2 regions of the Butyricicoccus porcorum genome follow, and region 2 is predicted to be linked to the other one. Evidence: predicted binding sites of a transcription regulator. Region 2 holds the regulator's gene; the other holds the start of a gene.
What was found. The regulator NrdR, encoded in region 2, represses ribonucleotide reductase genes. The targets are predictions, from matches to a motif close to CACNANATNTNGTG.
Positions count from the first base shown of each region.

Region 1: a site for NrdR is predicted at 5,916-5,929, ahead of ACLM7Z_RS00395 (anaerobic ribonucleoside triphosphate reductase). Genes of this name have one in related genera too.

Region 1 covers NZ_CP178353.1:94,614-102,476, reverse strand. The annotation lists gene hisE (phosphoribosyl-ATP diphosphatase) at 1-182, shown strand, start outside; gene ACLM7Z_RS00435 (exodeoxyribonuclease III) at 471-1,226, shown strand; gene ACLM7Z_RS00430 (rubredoxin) at 1,286-1,489, shown strand; gene ACLM7Z_RS00425 (AEC family transporter) at 1,560-2,492, opposite strand; gene thiM (hydroxyethylthiazole kinase) at 2,664-3,488, shown strand; gene thiE (thiamine phosphate synthase) at 3,475-4,131, shown strand; gene ACLM7Z_RS00410 (HAD family phosphatase) at 4,128-4,772, shown strand; gene thiD (bifunctional hydroxymethylpyrimidine kinase/phosphomethylpyrimidine kinase) at 4,765-5,544, shown strand; gene ACLM7Z_RS00400 (hypothetical protein) at 5,585-5,833, shown strand; gene ACLM7Z_RS00395 (anaerobic ribonucleoside triphosphate reductase) at 6,019-7,863, shown strand, end outside.
Region 2 covers NZ_CP178353.1:2,906,246-2,914,108, reverse strand. The annotation lists gene ACLM7Z_RS14500 (pyridoxal phosphate-dependent aminotransferase) at 1-1,057, shown strand, start outside; gene purB (adenylosuccinate lyase) at 1,143-2,576, shown strand; gene secD (protein translocase subunit SecD) at 2,798-4,108, shown strand; gene secF (protein translocase subunit SecF) at 4,114-5,223, shown strand; gene ACLM7Z_RS14480 (sugar phosphate isomerase/epimerase family protein) at 5,307-6,110, shown strand; gene nrdR (transcriptional regulator NrdR) at 6,107-6,580, shown strand; gene ACLM7Z_RS14470 (acyltransferase) at 6,604-7,650, shown strand; gene ACLM7Z_RS14465 (NAD(P)H-dependent flavin oxidoreductase) at 7,694-7,863, opposite strand, start outside.

The DNA of each region.
Region 1 (7,863 bases), 180 kb from region 2:
TCGCAGCGAAGAACGGCGACCATGAGAATCTGGTCGGCGAGATCAACGATCTGCTGTATCATCTGATGGTTATGATGAACGAAGCGGGCGTCACGCTGGCTGAGGTCGAGGAAGAGATGGACAAGCGCGCCGGCAAGATCGGCAACCTGAAGCAGTTCCATGTCAGCGACCACAACACCTGATTGATGCAAAATGAACAAAACCTCCTGCCGCAGAGCAAGCGGCGGGAGGTTTTTGTTGTCTGATTTCATAGAGAAAAAGGATGATGGTATTGGAAATGGAACTTTACAAAGAACTGCGGGCAATCCACAGTGTTTTGCAAAAATAGAACGGAGGATCTGTATTTTGGAGAAGGCAGGCAGCAATGGCGACGTGCGGCATAATTTTGGCTGACGGCAGCTGTATTGAGATATTCCCTCTGGTATGGTACAATAGCGTCAGCAAACAAGAAACTGCGGAGGAAAACTGCAATGAGACTGATTTCATGGAATGTCAACGGCCTGCGCGCCTGCCTCGGCAAAGGCTTTCAGGACGTTTTTCACGCACAGGATGCGGATATCTTTTGCTTACAGGAGACCAAAATGCAGCCGGGACAGGCACAGGTCGACTGCGAGGGCTATGAGGAATACTGGTACAGCGCGGAGAAAAAGGGCTACAGCGGTACGGCGGTGTTTACAAAGAAAAAACCGCTGCATGTCATCTGCGGCATGGGCATGGATGCACATGACCACGAGGGACGGCTGATAACAGCGGAATATGAGAATTTTTATCTTGTCACATGCTATACACCGAATTCACAGAATGAACTCAAGCGGCTGGATTACCGCATGCAGTGGGAGGACGATTTCCGCGATTATGTGAACAAGCTGGATGCCAGGAAGCCGGTGATTATCTGCGGCGACCTCAATGTCGCACATGAGGAAATCGACCTCAAAAACCCGAAGACCAACCGCGGCAATGCGGGCTTTTCGGATGAGGAGCGCGCGAAGATGACTGAGCTGCTCGATTCGGGTTTCACCGACAGCTTCCGCTATCTGTATCCCGATGTGACCGGCGTGTACAGCTGGTGGTCGTATCGGTTCAAGGCGCGGCAGAACAACGCGGGCTGGCGCATTGACTATTTCCTTGTGTCTAACCGAATCGCGGATAAAATACAGAAGGCAGAAATTCTGACCGATATCATGGGCAGTGACCACTGCCCGGTGGCGTTGGAAATTGACCTGTGACACGCGCATATCCATCCGGTATTGCGGGAAAACTGACAGAGCGAAAGGAGCGATGTCAGATGCAGAGCGATATGCGGCGGTACAGCTGTTCCGTGTGTGGCTATGTCTATGACCCGATTCACGGTGAGCCGAAGGAAGATATCGGTGTGGGTATCCCGTGGTCTTATGTGGATGAAAGTTTTCACTGCCCCGTTTGCGGACAGGGGAAGGCGGCATTTCAACCCATCCGCACAAAGGACTTTCGGGGCAAAGCGAGTCTGTAACAGCATATAAAAAGAGCCGGACGGTGAAATCGTCCGGCTTTTGTGTATATTGGGACAATATCGGGATGTCTTACGCCGCGAGCAGCTGATACAGGCTGAGCATGACCGGCATCGTGATGGCGGAGAGCAGCGTGGAAAACGCGATAATCCGGCTGGAATAGCGGTAATTTGTGCCGTACATCTGTGCAAACATCGAAGCGGCGACCGCACACGGCATGGAAATGCTGATGATGAGCACCGCGGAAACACTGCGGTCAAACGGCAGGAGCATCAGCAGGACAATGGTAATAAGCGGCACAACTGCCAGACGGAACAGGGAAACGATGTACATCGAGCGGTCTTTGATGATTTCCTTCAGATTGGACTGCGCCAGATACACGCCGAGCACAATCATGGCGAGCGGCGTGTTCAGGTCGGCGAGGAAGGACACTGTGCTGTCGGCGATTTCCGGCAGCTGAAATGAGGTCAGGAAAATCGCAAGGCCGACAAAAAAGCCGATGGTGCCCGGATTGAACAGGATTTTTCGCCAGTTTACGCCGCCGGAGGCGCGTCCGCTTGCGCGCGAGAGCAGCCAGACGCCATATGTCCAGATGAGGATATTGGTGGCGACAATATTGATCGAGCCGATGAATACGCCATCGTCGCCATACAGTGCCTGTAACAGCGGCAGCGCCATAAAGCCGTTGTTGGAAAAAATCACGCACATGCGCTTGTCCGCATAATCCGGCGTCCCCTTGCGGAACACCAGTGTGGTGAGCCCGATGCTGACTGCGAGCAGCAGCACAGACATGGCAAATGAAGTAATCAGTTTGCCGAGCATGGCGGGATCGAAGGCGCGGCAGAACGAATGGATGATGACGCAGGGTGCGACAAAGGTCATGATGAGGGTGGACATCTGTCCCGATCCCTCGTCGGTGATGATGCCGCGTTTATAGCAGATCGCGCCGACACCCATCAGCAGGAACATGACAATAATCTGTGTGTATAAGGCAGAAATATCCAAGGTGCAGTTGTACCTTCCTTTCAAAAAAATTCAAATCATTACTATGATAGCATCCGCATTGCCGGATGTCAAAGTATAAAAGAATAACGGTCATTGACAGTCCGCGCCGGACAACGGTATACTGTTAGGGCGGGCTTTTTTTCGCAGTTTTTTTGGAAGGGATGAAAACCTGTGTTTGAACAGATTCTGGACAATGTGCGTCAGCGCGCGCCGCTGATTCACTGCATTACCAATTATATTACAACGAATGATTGTGCCAATATCGTGCTTGCGTGCGGTGCGTCGCCGACGATGGCGGAGGCTGAACAGGAGGCTGCTGATATTGCGTCCGTGGCGGGCGCAGTGGATATCAACATCGGCAACCTCAATACGATGACTGTACGGGCGATGCACCGGGCAATCGCCGCAGCCAATCAGGCGGGTGTACCGGTTGTGCTCGACCCGGTTGGCGCGGGCGCATCGGCATACCGCATGGACACACTGCGCGAATTTTTTTCAGCTTATCAGTTTGCTGTCGTGCGCGGCAATGTATCCGAGCTGCTGGCAGTCGGCGGTGCGGCGTCTAATACGAAGGGCGTCGACGCGGGCGCGGCGGATGCTGTGACGGAGGAAAATCTGGAGGAGCGCGTGGCGTTCTTCAAGCAGTTGAGCGCATCGCTCGGTGCGGTGGTTTCGGTCAGCGGTGCCATTGATATCATTGCATCGCCGGAGCGCGCGTATATCTGCCGCAATGGGCATCCGATGATGTCGCGGGTGACCGGTACCGGCTGCATGCTCTCCGCACTCACGGCGGCATTCTGCGGTGCCAATCACGATCAGATTCTGGAGGCAGCCGCGGCGGCAACTGCCGTTATGGGTGTGGCGGGCGATATTGCCCGCAAAAAGACCGAAGAAATGGGCGGCGGAACCGGTACGTTCCGTGTCTGCCTGATGGATGCGGTCAGTCTGATGGACGCACAGACATTACAGGGAGGAATGAACATTGAAATTCGATAAAGCACAGCAGGTAAAAAATTCCATGCTGTTATATGCCGTCACCGACCGCGCATGGACGGGTGACAGCACACTGTATCAGCAGGTCGAGCAGTGCCTGAAAGGCGGTGCGACACTGGTACAGATCCGGGAAAAGGGTCTTTCTCATGAGGAATTCGTCGCAGAGGCAAAGGATATTGTACAGCTGTGCCACAGCTACGGTGTATGCTGCATCATCAATGACGATGTACAGGCATGCCTGGAGAGCGGTGCGGACGGCGTACATGTCGGACAGGATGACATGGAGGCAGGCGATGTGCGCACGCTGCTGGGCGAGGAAAAAATCATCGGCGTATCGGCGCATTCGGTCGAAGAGGCACAGCTGGCACAGAGCCGCGGGGCAGATTATCTCGGTGTCGGCGCGGTGCACAGCACGTGGACCAAGACGGACGCCGCCCCGCTGACCCATCACGATATCTGTGATATCTGCGCGGGCGTTGCCATTCCCTGCGTTGCCATCGGCGGAATCAAGCTGGACAACATGCTGGAGCTCACGGGAACTGGTGTCGCAGGCGTGGCGATTGTTTCCGGTATTTTTGCCGCACCTGACATTCAGGCGGCGACGGCGGCGCTGCGCGCGCGTGCAGAGGAGCTGGTACAGGCATGAAGCTGAAAGGTGCAATTTTTGATCTGGACGGCACGTTGCTCGATTCTATGCCGTTCTGGGAGACAGTCGGCTCCCGCTATCTGGAGGAGCGGAATATTCCGGTGCCGGATGACCTGCCGCTGCGGCTGAAGACGATGACGCTGCCGGAGGCAGCGGAATATTACCGCCAGGATTTCGGTATTACCGAATCGGTGGACACCATCTGCCGCCAGATCAGCGATATGATAGCGGAGGATTACCGCAGCCGTGCGCCGCTCAAGGCGGGCGTACGCGCGATGTTGGACAGCCTGAAGGGAAAGGGTATCCCTATGTGCATTGCGACCGCCACAGGGCGCGAGCTGGTCGAGATGGCACTCCGTCGGTTGGGGATTGGAGAGTACTTTTCGTTTCTGCTCACCTGTGGGGATTTGAATACAAGCAAAAACCTGCCGTATATTTTTGACGAATGTGCGCGCAGGCTGGGCACGCCGAAGCAGCAGACGGTTGTCTTTGAGGACAGCCTGCATTGTATTGAAACCGCGGTCCGGGCAGGCTATCCGGTTGTGGGCGTGTATGACCATTCCGCGCGCAGTGAGGCAGAGGTGATCCGCCCGTTGTGCCGTCAGTACATCATGGGCTGGGAGGAATTCTGCTGTGAATAAGGTACTCACCATTGCCGGTTCGGATTGCAGCGGCGGCGCGGGCATCCAGGCGGATATCAAGACCATCACGGCACACCGCATGTATGCCATGAGCGCGATTACAGCGCTGACTGCACAGAACACAACCAGTGTGTACGGCGTGCAGGAGACACCGGCGGATTTCCTGGCACAGCAGCTGGACTGTATTTTTACCGACATTGTGCCGGACGCCGTGAAAATCGGTATGGTTTCGTCTGCGGAGAACATTTCAGTCATCTCGGACAGGCTGCGGCACTACGGTGCGCAAAATATCGTGCTGGACACCGTCATGTTTTCCACCTCCGGACGTGCACTGCTGAAGCCCGAGGCGATGGATGCGCTGCGCACGCAGCTTCTGCCGCTGGCACAGCTGATTACGCCGAACATTCCGGAGACGGAAGCGCTGTGCGGCAGCCGGATTGAAACGAGGGAACAGATGGAGCAGGCGGGCTTTGCCATTGCGGCGCAGACCGGCGGTGCGGTACTCGTCAAAGGCGGGCATCTTGCCGGAGCTGCGGACGACCTGCTCGTCTGGAACGGACAGGCGTTCTGGTTTGAGGGTACGCGTATCGACAACCCGAACACACACGGCACGGGCTGTACACTGTCCTCCGCGATCGCCTGCGCACTGGCGGCAGGTGCCTGCATGCCGGACGCTGTGCGCCAGGCAAAGGCATATTTGACCGGTGCCCTGCGCGACGGTCTGAACCTCGGCGCGGGCAACGGGCCGCTCAACCACTGCTGGAATCTGTGACAGCCGGCATAGACCACAATATGTTGTGGTCTGAAGAGGTGTGGACAACAAAAATAAAAAATTTTTAAAAGTTCGCTTTTGCGTTTTGCGGCGGGCAGAACTGCCTGCCGGAAAATCTCCGGCGGGGACAGAGGATTTGTTTGCAAAACGTTGCTTCTCTGCCCACCAGCCCCGGTTTTTGAGCAAAATCGTTCCCGACCCGGCGGGCGGTTCGCACCGGTTTGGCGGATTGGCAAAGACGGGCACTCTGGCCAAAAATCAAGAAATAGGAATGATTCCTACCAGCTGAGACACACCACAAGGGGGCATTGCGCCCTTGACAGATGCGCCTCGGCGTACTAAAATATAAAACAGTTCTGGGTCACACTGAACACAATATGTTGTGTTCATGAGTGTAAAAAACGTGCATATTTTGTATTATGCGCGCAACAGTCGGAACTTATTTTATCAGAGTAACCAGAGGAGCAGCAATAGATGATTCAGCAGATTGAGAAGAGAGACGGCAGATGTGTGTTTTTTGATGTGACGAAAATCGCAAATGCCATCTACAAGGCCGCGGAAGCGTCCGGCGGCCACGATTACCAGATGTCGATGCGGCTGGCTTTGGATGTGGCAGACTATGTGGAGGCGCACAGCCCCACACCGACGCCGTCAGTGGAGTATGTACAGGACGCGGTCGAGAAGATCCTCGTCGAAAGCGGCCACGCAAAGACCGCAAAGGCCTATATCCTGTACCGCAATGAGCGTTCCCGTCAGCGCGAGATGAATACCGGACTGATGAAGATTTATGAGGATCTGACGTTCCAGTCCGCAATTGAGAACGACATCAAGCGCGAAAATGCCAACATCGACGGTGACACCGCGATGGGCACGATGCTGAAATATGGCTCGGAGGGTGCGAAACAGTTCAATGAGATGTTCCTTCTGGAACCGCACATTGCCAAGGCACACCGCGAGGGCGATATCCACATTCACGACTTCGATTTCTACACCCTGACTACGACCTGCACGCAGATTGACCTGCTCAAGCTGTTTGACGGCGGATTTTCCACCGGGCACGGCTTCCTGCGTGAGCCGAATGACATCATGAGCTATTCGGCACTGGCGTGCATCGCCATTCAGTCCAACCAGAACGACCAGCACGGCGGCCAGAGCGTGCCGAATTTCGACTACAGCATGGCACCGGGCGTGCGCAAAACCTACTGGCATAAGTACCGCGACAACCTCGCCAAGGCGCTGGAGGCGTACGGCGTGGAGGATGACGCACTGGAGACCGCGAAGACGCTGGTTGAGGCGTGTGAGCAGAAGCCGGTGCTCGCAGATGACAACGGTGCAACAGAATGCATCCGCGGCCGTCTGTTGGAGCGCACGGATGCGGAGACCGCGGACAAGATTCTGGCGTTTACCGTCAAGTATGCGCGCCGGGAAACCGAGCGCACCACGTATCAGGCGATGGAGGCGCTGGTGCATAACCTCAACACCATGCACTCCCGTGCAGGCGCACAGATTCCGTTCTCGTCGCTCAACTATGGCACGGATACCTCTCCGGAGGGTCGCCTTGTCATGAAGAGTCTTCTGCTGGCAACTGAGGCCGGACTGGGCAATGGTGAGACCTCGATCTTCCCGATTCATATCTTCAAGGTCAAGGAAGGCATCAACTACAATCCGGGCGACCCGAACTACGATTTGTTCAAGCTGGCGATCCGCGTTTCTGCGAAGCGCCTGTTCCCGAACTTCTCGTTCCTCGACGCCCCGTTCAACGCACAGTACTACAAGCCGGGATATCCGGAAACCGAGGCGGCTTATATGGGCTGCCGGACCCGTGTCGTCGGCAACAATTACGATCCGTCCAGACAGATTGTCTATGGACGCGGAAACCTCAGCTTTACGTCGATCAATCTGCCGCGCATCGCCATTAAGTCGAACGGCAATGCGGAGGCATTCTTCCAGGAGCTTGACGAAAAGCTCGATCTGGTCATCGATCAGCTCAAGGCACGCTTTCAGATTCAGAGTGAGAAGCGCGTGCGCAATTATCCGTTCCTGATGGGTCAGGGTGTCTGGATTGATTCCGACAAGCTCGGCCCGGACGACAAGGTCGGCGAGGTGCTCAAGCATGGCTCCCTGACCGTCGGATTCATCGGCCTTGCCGAGTGTCTCAAGGCGCTGATGGGCAAGCATCACGGCGAATCCGAGCAGGCACAGCGTATGGGGCTGGCCATTGTCACCCGTATGCGCGAGCGCATGGATCGTGAGAGCCGCGAAACCGGCCTGAACTTTACCGTCATTGCGACACCGGCAGAGGGTCTGTCCGGACGGTTT
Region 2 (7,863 bases):
GGAGACGATCAAAGAGGCAGGCATTGCCGCAATCCGTGCGAATAAAACCAGATACACCCCGGCAGCAGGCATCATGGAACTGCGCCGCGCGATCTGCAACCGCATGAAGGAGGACCTCGGCCTGGAGTACGAGCCGAGCCAGGTTGTCGTTGCATCCGGTGCAAAGCACAATGTCTATCTTGCTATCATGACCTGCTGCGATCCGGGCGATGAGGTTGTTGTTGCCGCTCCGTATTGGCTGAGCTACGCGGAAATGATCCGCATGGCAGGCGCAGTTCCGGTTGAAGTGCGCGCAGAGGCTTCTGCACATTTCAAGATCACCGCAGAGCAGCTGGAAGCGGCGATTACCGACAAGACCAAGATGTTCATGCTCAACTCCCCGTCCAACCCGACCGGCATGGTCTACACAAAGGAAGAGCTGGAGGCACTGGCTGCTGTCTGTGAGAAGCACGGTATCTATGTCCTCGCCGATGATATCTATTATAAGCTGGTATACGATGGAATCGAATACACCTCCATCGCTTCGGTTTCCCCGGCAATGAAGGAGCAGTGCATCGTCATCAACGGCGTTTCCAAGACCTATGCAATGACCGGTTGGAGAGTCGGCTACGCGCTGGCCAATCCGACGGTTGCCAAGGCAATGTCCAGCTATGCCAGCCATTCCACCGGTGCACCGGCAACCATGGCACAGTGGGCTGCGGTCGAGGCACTCGAGGGCCCGCAGGAATCGGTTGAGGAGATGCGCCAGCAGTTCGAGAAGCGCCGCGACCATCTGGTTGAGCGTATGAACAAGGTGCCGGGTGTTTCCTGCATCAAGCCGCAGGGTGCGTTCTATGTTATGATGGATATGTCCAGCTTTGTCGGCAAGACAATGTACGGCAAGGTCATCGAGAACGACGGCGACTTCGCACAGCTGCTGCTGGAAAAGAATCTGGTTGCAACCGTTCCGTGCACGAGCTTCGCGGCGCCGAACTACCTGCGCTGGTCGTATGCGACCTCGATGGAGCAGATTGACAAGGGCATCGACCGTCTGGAAGAATTTATCGCAAACGCTTGACACAAATTCCCCCCGCATACTACAATAGAAGAATAGTACCGTGACGGAATCGGCGTCCCCGCGGCGCCGGGAAAGGAATTTGTTTATGAGCAACAACATATACGAAAGCCCGTTTTGTTCCAGATATGCCAGCCCGGAGATGCTGTATGTCTTCTCCCCGGACATGAAGTTCTCCACCTGGCGCCGCCTGTGGGTATCGCTCGCCAAGGCGGAAAAGGAGCTCGGTCTGCCGATTACACAGGAGCAGATCGATGAGATGGAAGCAAACATTGACAACATCGACTACGAGGTTGCCAGAAAGCGCGAAAAGGAAGTCCGCCATGATGTCATGGCGCATGTATACACCTTCGGCAAGGTTGCACCGAAGGCAGCGGGCATCATCCATCTGGGCGCGACCAGTGCTTATGTCGGCGACAACACCGATATCATCCAGATGCGCGAGGGCCTGAAGATTGTCCGCAAGAAGCTGGTTGCGGTGATTCGCCGCCTGTCCGACTTCGCACAGCAGTATAAGGATATGCCGACGCTGGGCTTCACGCATTTCCAGCCGGCACAGCTGACCACCGTCGGCAAGCGCGCGACGCTGTGGATCAACGAGCTGCTGATGGATCTCGACGAGATCGAGTTCCGTATTGAAAACCTGCGCATGCTGGGCTCCAAGGGCACGACCGGCACACAGGCGAGCTTCATGGAGCTGTTCGACGGCGACCATGAAAAGATCCGCAAGATGGAGCAGATGATTGCGGATGACTTCGGTTTCCCGGGTGTCGTTCCGGTTTCCGGTCAGACCTATTCCAGAAAGATCGACGCACAGGTTGTCGCAACACTCGGCGGCATTGCACAGTCCGCAAGCAAGTTCGCAACCGATATGCGCCTGCTCCAGCACCTGAAGGAGCTGGAAGAGCCGTTTGAGGCACATCAGATCGGTTCGTCCGCGATGCCGTACAAGCGCAATCCGATGCGCTCCGAGCGTATCTGCTCGCTGGCACGCTATGTCATTGTGGATACCCTCAATCCGGCTGTCACCACTGCAACGCAGTGGTTCGAGCGCACGCTGGATGACTCCGCAAACAAGCGTATTTCCGTACCGGAGGCATTCCTCGGCATTGATGCGATCCTGAATATTATGATTAACATTTCTGAGGGCATTGTCGTTTATCCGAAGGTCATTGAGAAGCGCGTGATGGGCGAGCTGCCGTTTATGGCAACCGAGAACATCATGATGAGCGCGGTTAAGCGCGGCGGCAACCGTCAGGAGCTGCATGAGCGCATCCGTGAGCACTCCATGGCGGCTGGCAAGCGCGTCAAGGAGGAAGGTCTGGACAACGACCTGATCGACCGCATTGCAGCTGATCCGATGTTCGGCCTGACCAAGGAGGAAATCCTTGCGGAGATGGATCCGAAGGAATATGTCGGCCGTGCACCGCAGCAGGTTGAGGATTTTATCGCCAACGATGTTATGCCGCGCATTCAGAAGTATCTGAATGATGACGACATCAAGGTTGAAATCAACCTGTAATGCTGAACATATAAAATCGAATGCCGCAGACATTTGTTCTGCGGCATTTTTTTGCGCCATATGACGGATAAAAGTGGTCGCACAACCGGTGTCATGAGCAAATTGCGCAGCAAAATTGGCTAAATTGATGAAAATTTCATGAAATCCGTGGGATAAAATTGACTTTATTGCTGCAATCATATATAATTAGCTTGCTTATTGTCACATAGGAGGCGAGTAATTTGAAAAAAAGTATCCTGTCCTTTGTGGCTGTGATTGCAGTGATTGCACTGCTTTGCTGCACAGCTGTCTTTGGACTCACCGTGGGACCGGTCTCAGTCCCCAGTGCATTGGATGAGGAAGACGGCATCCGGCGTGGCCTTGACCTGGTCGGCGGTTCTTCCATTACCTTTGAGGCTGTTCTGGAGGACGGCTACGATACTGCGAATCTGGAAACCGACATGGCTTCCGTACAGGCCATGATGCAGAAGCGTCTGGATTCGCTGGGCTACACCGAAGCAACGGTTGAGCTGGTCGGCGACAGACGCGTCAAGGTGGACATTCCGGCGATCAATGATCCGGCGGAAGCCGTTTCCACGCTCGGTGCGACGGCACAGCTGAAGTTCGTCGATGCGGACGGCAATACCATTCTCGATGGTTCCGGCATCAAGTCCGCGAAATCCGGCTATGGTCAGCTCTCTGAGTCTGACTTTTCCAGCCAGCATTATGTCGAGGTTACATTTAAGGAAGACGCGGTCGAAACGTGGGCCGAGGCCACTAAGGCTGCGGCAAACGCAGAGGATGGCAAGAACACCATCAAGATTATGATGGACGATGAGGTTCTGTCTGAGCCTTCGGTCAGCTCGGAATATGCGGCGACCGGCATCACCGGCGATACCTGTGTCATTTCGGGCAGCTTCACGGCAGAGACTGCGAAGACACTGGCAGAGCAGATCAACATCGGTCAGCTGCCGTTCTCGCTGGAAGAGGTCAGCATGAGCTCTGTCGGCCCGCAGTTGGGTGAAAAGGCGCTGTCCACCAGCGTCAAGGCGGGCGCAATCGGCATCCTGCTGGTTATGCTCTTCATGATCCTGTTCTATCGTCTGCCGGGTCTGGTTGCATCCATCGCGCTGCTGTTCTACACGGCGCTTGATCTGGTCATCCTGTCGGTGGCACATGTCAACCTGTCGCTGCCGGGCATTGCAGGTATCATCCTGTCCATCGGTATGGCGGTCGACGCAAACGTTGTCATCTTCGAGCGCATGAAGGACGAGCTGAGCAACGGCAAGACCATCCGTGCGGCGATTGATTCCGGTTTCCACCGTGCATTCTCCGCAATTCTGGACTCCAATATTACGACACTGATTGCGGCATTTGTCCTGTATTTCATGGGCACCGGCACGGTCAAGGGCTTTGCCCTCACGCTGGGCATCGGCGTTGTTCTGTCAATGTTCACGGCAGTTACGGTCACGCATTTCCTGCTCAACCGCATGGCGGATTTCCGGCTTACTGATCCGAAATTCTACGGCGTGAGAAAGAAAAAGGAGGCGTGAGACCAATGAAGAGCAGATTTTCTATTGTAAAGAAATTTCCGATTTTTGCGGTTATTTCCCTGATTCTCATCGCCCCGGGCCTGATCGGACTGATTACGCTGCCGTTTGGCCTGAACCTGTTCAATATGGACGTTGATTTTGTCGGCGGCACGAGCATGACGTTTGACATCCATCAGGAGGTCACAAGTGACCTTTCGGGCAATGTCATCCCGGATCTCGTCGAAGAGGCGGCCGGCATTGCGCCATCTTCCGTACAGAAGACGGGCGACAACGGCGAGCAGGTACTGATTAAGAGCACCAAGCTGGACAATGACCAGCAGAAGGCGATTGTCGCTGCCATGCAGGAGAAATTCAGCATTACGGACGACGATACGCAGAATATTTCCGATGTCAATGCGACCATCGGCAAGGAGATGCAGGGCAAGGCAATTATGGCAGCGCTTGTTGCGGTCATCCTGATGCTGATCTACATCACCTTCCGCTTTGAGCTGACCTCCGGTCTCGCGGCAATCACCTGTCTGGCTCATGACCTGCTGGTTGTGCTGTCCGCATATCTTGTATTCCGCATCCCATTCAACACGACGTTTATTGCCGTTGCGCTGACAATCCTCGGCTATTCCATCAACTCCAGTATTATCGTCTTTGACCGCGTGCGCGAAAACCGCAAGTTTGCACGCCGCGAACTGTTCGAGGACACGGTAGAGAAGAGCCTGTGGCAGACTGCGGGACGTACGGTCAACACATCGATCACAACGCTGCTGGCAGTCGGCATGATCTTCATTCTGGGTGTCACCAGCCTGCGTCAGTTCACTCTGCCGATCATCATCGGCATCATCGCGGGCGCATATTCTTCGCTGTTCCTGGCAGGTACGCTCTGGGCGAAGTATCGCGGTCTGCTCCGCAAGAACAAGCGTGAGAAGGCACAGATCAAGGCGCAGCGCGCAAAGCAGGAGAGCAAGGCTTCCACACCGGAGGCTGCCCCGCAGGCCGCGGAGAAGCCGAAGGCAGAGTCTTCGACGGAAACCGCTCAGCCGGCAAAGCAGCCGCAGACGGTTACCCCGAAAAAGGTTTCCTCCGGTTCAAAGAAAAAGCGCAAAAAGCGCAAACACGGATAACATCGGCCGGGCAGTTTCGCACTGCCCGGTCTTTCTTTTTGGAAAAAAATATGGTATGCTGAAATCAGACAGGAGGGACTCTGGTGCAGATTGGAATTTCAACGGCATCCTTTTATCCAAAGGAACTGGAACACGGCATAGAATATGCGGCACAGCTCGGCTACCGGCGCGTGGAGCTGTTTATCAATTCGGAAAGCGAATATGGCGTGCCGTTCCGCAGGATGCTCAAACAGAAGCTGCGGGAACTGGGGCTTGCGGTCGTGTCGGTGCACCCGTTTACGTCTGCAATGGAAGGGCATCTGTTATTTTCTGACTATGCGCGGCGCACGCGCGATGCACTCGACCAGTATACACGATATTTTGAAGCCGCCGCCGATCTCGGCGCGAAGTATTTTACGTTCCATGGCGAGCTGCTGCGTTCCCGCGGCCTGCCGCCTGCGCGGGCGGATGAGCAGCGGTTTGAAACCTACCATAAGCTGTGTGAACGCGCGTCTGCGTGCGGCATTGCCTTTACACAGGAAAATGTGTCGTGGTGTAAATCGAGCGATCTGGCGTTCCTGCGCGCGCTGTATGACCATGTCCCGGAGCTGCGGTTTACGCTGGATATCAAGCAGGCGCGCCGCGCCGGTCTGGATTGGAGCGATTACGCCGATGCGGTCGGTGACCGCACTGTCAATCTGCACATCAGTGACTACGACACGCAGTCGGACTGCCTGCTGCCTGGACAGGGAAAGGTGGATTTTTCCGCTTTGTTTGGCAGGATGGAGGCACTTGGCTGCGGCAGTGCGATGGTCGAGGTGTACAGCGACGATTATACCCGTCTGGCGGAGCTGGAACAGAGCAGGCTGTTTTTGCAGTCCGCAGCACAAAGGGGGCTTTTGAAATGAAATGTCCATATTGTAAGCATACCGAGAGCAAGGTCATCGATTCGCGGTCGACCGTCGACGGTGAGAGCATCCGCCGCCGTCGTGTGTGCCTGCACTGCGGCAAGCGGTTCACAACCTATGAGACCGTGGAGACCAGCTCGCTCATGGTCATCAAAAAAGACGGTTCGCGTCAGCAGTTTGACCGCGATAAGCTGATGCGCGGCATTGTCAAGGCGTGTGAAAAACGCCCGGTTACAACCGCACAGATGGATTCTCTGCTCGCAGATATGGAGCAGAAACTGTATGGCAGACTGGAAAATGAGGTGTCGTCGGAAACAATTGGCGAGATGGTGCTGGAGCGTCTGGTGCATATTGACGAAGTCGCCTATATCCGCTTCGCTTCGGTATACCGCGATTTTCAGGATGTGCATTCGTTTATGGAAGAGCTGATGCGCATGAAGCATATTGATTCCAAAGGCACAGAAATATGACAATAAGGGGGAAGAATACGAATATGGCGGAAATTGAGTTGCGACCGCGGAGAGAGTATGCAATCGATGTGCTCAAAGCGGTCGCTATTGTTTGCGTGCTGACCATTCACGCCAGCACGGGCGGATATGGCAGCCCGATCCGGAGTTTTGACTGGTGGGCATCGCTGTTTTGGGGCTGTTTGACGCGGGCCGCTGTACCGTTGTTTCTGATGTGCAGCGGCGCGCTCCTGCTCGACCCGCACCGCAGACTGTCAGTCAAACGGCTGTATACACATAATATCTGGCGACTTGTCGTCGCACTGTTTTGCTGGGCGGTATTTTACAAGCTCTATCATCTGATAGAGCAGGATTCCCTCACCTGGAGCCGTGTACTCCAGGCGCTTAGGGAGGTCGTGCTGTTCAACCACGAATTTCATCTGTATTATATTCCAATGATGATTTTGGTATATATTTTTATTCCGGTCGTGCGGCTGGTAATAGAGCACGCCTCCAAACGGCAATTTCAATATCTGCTGCTGGTCTGGTTTTTACTGGGGATTGTCTATCCATTGCTGCGGCATTACTGGCCGCTGCGGTTGCTGCCGACATCGATGAGCCAGTTCGGTCTCACAATGCAATATGCGGCAATCGGCTATGCCGCTGCGGGTTATTATCTGAAAAAGTATCCACTGCCGCAAAGGCTGTGTGTGCTGTGCGCCGGTCTGGGCTTTGCGATTACTTACGGCATGACAACATTGCTTACCATTACACATGGAGAGCTGTATACGCAGTTTCTGGAAGGCATGACACCGGGCGTGTGCCTGCTGGCCATTGGCATTTTCGGCCTGTTGATTCAAAAGAAATATGGCGCCAAAAGCTGTGCGATTGCAGCGCATGTTTCTAAGGCGTCGTTTTGTATCTATCTGGTGCATGTGTGTTTTAACTGCATATTCCACAACCACGGCCTGACAGTTTCGATTCTGCCGTGCATTGTGTCGATACCGCTGCTGGTGTGCCTGAATTTTGCGCTCAGTTATGTGGTATATCTGATTCTTTCGCACATTCCGGTTGTCAACCGGTATTTGGTTTAACATGCAAACAGTCCTGCATGCAGACGCATGCAGGACTGTTTTTTTACGCTTCGCACAGCTTGTGCATTACTTCGGGAACGGTTGAAATTTCGGTGATTTCACCGACACGGCCGCCGCAGAACACAAGGCCGTCCTTTTCTCCGGTTGCCGCATCAAACAGAGCCTGAGACAGACAGAACGGTGTTTCCGCAGCATTGCAGATTTCCGGCATAC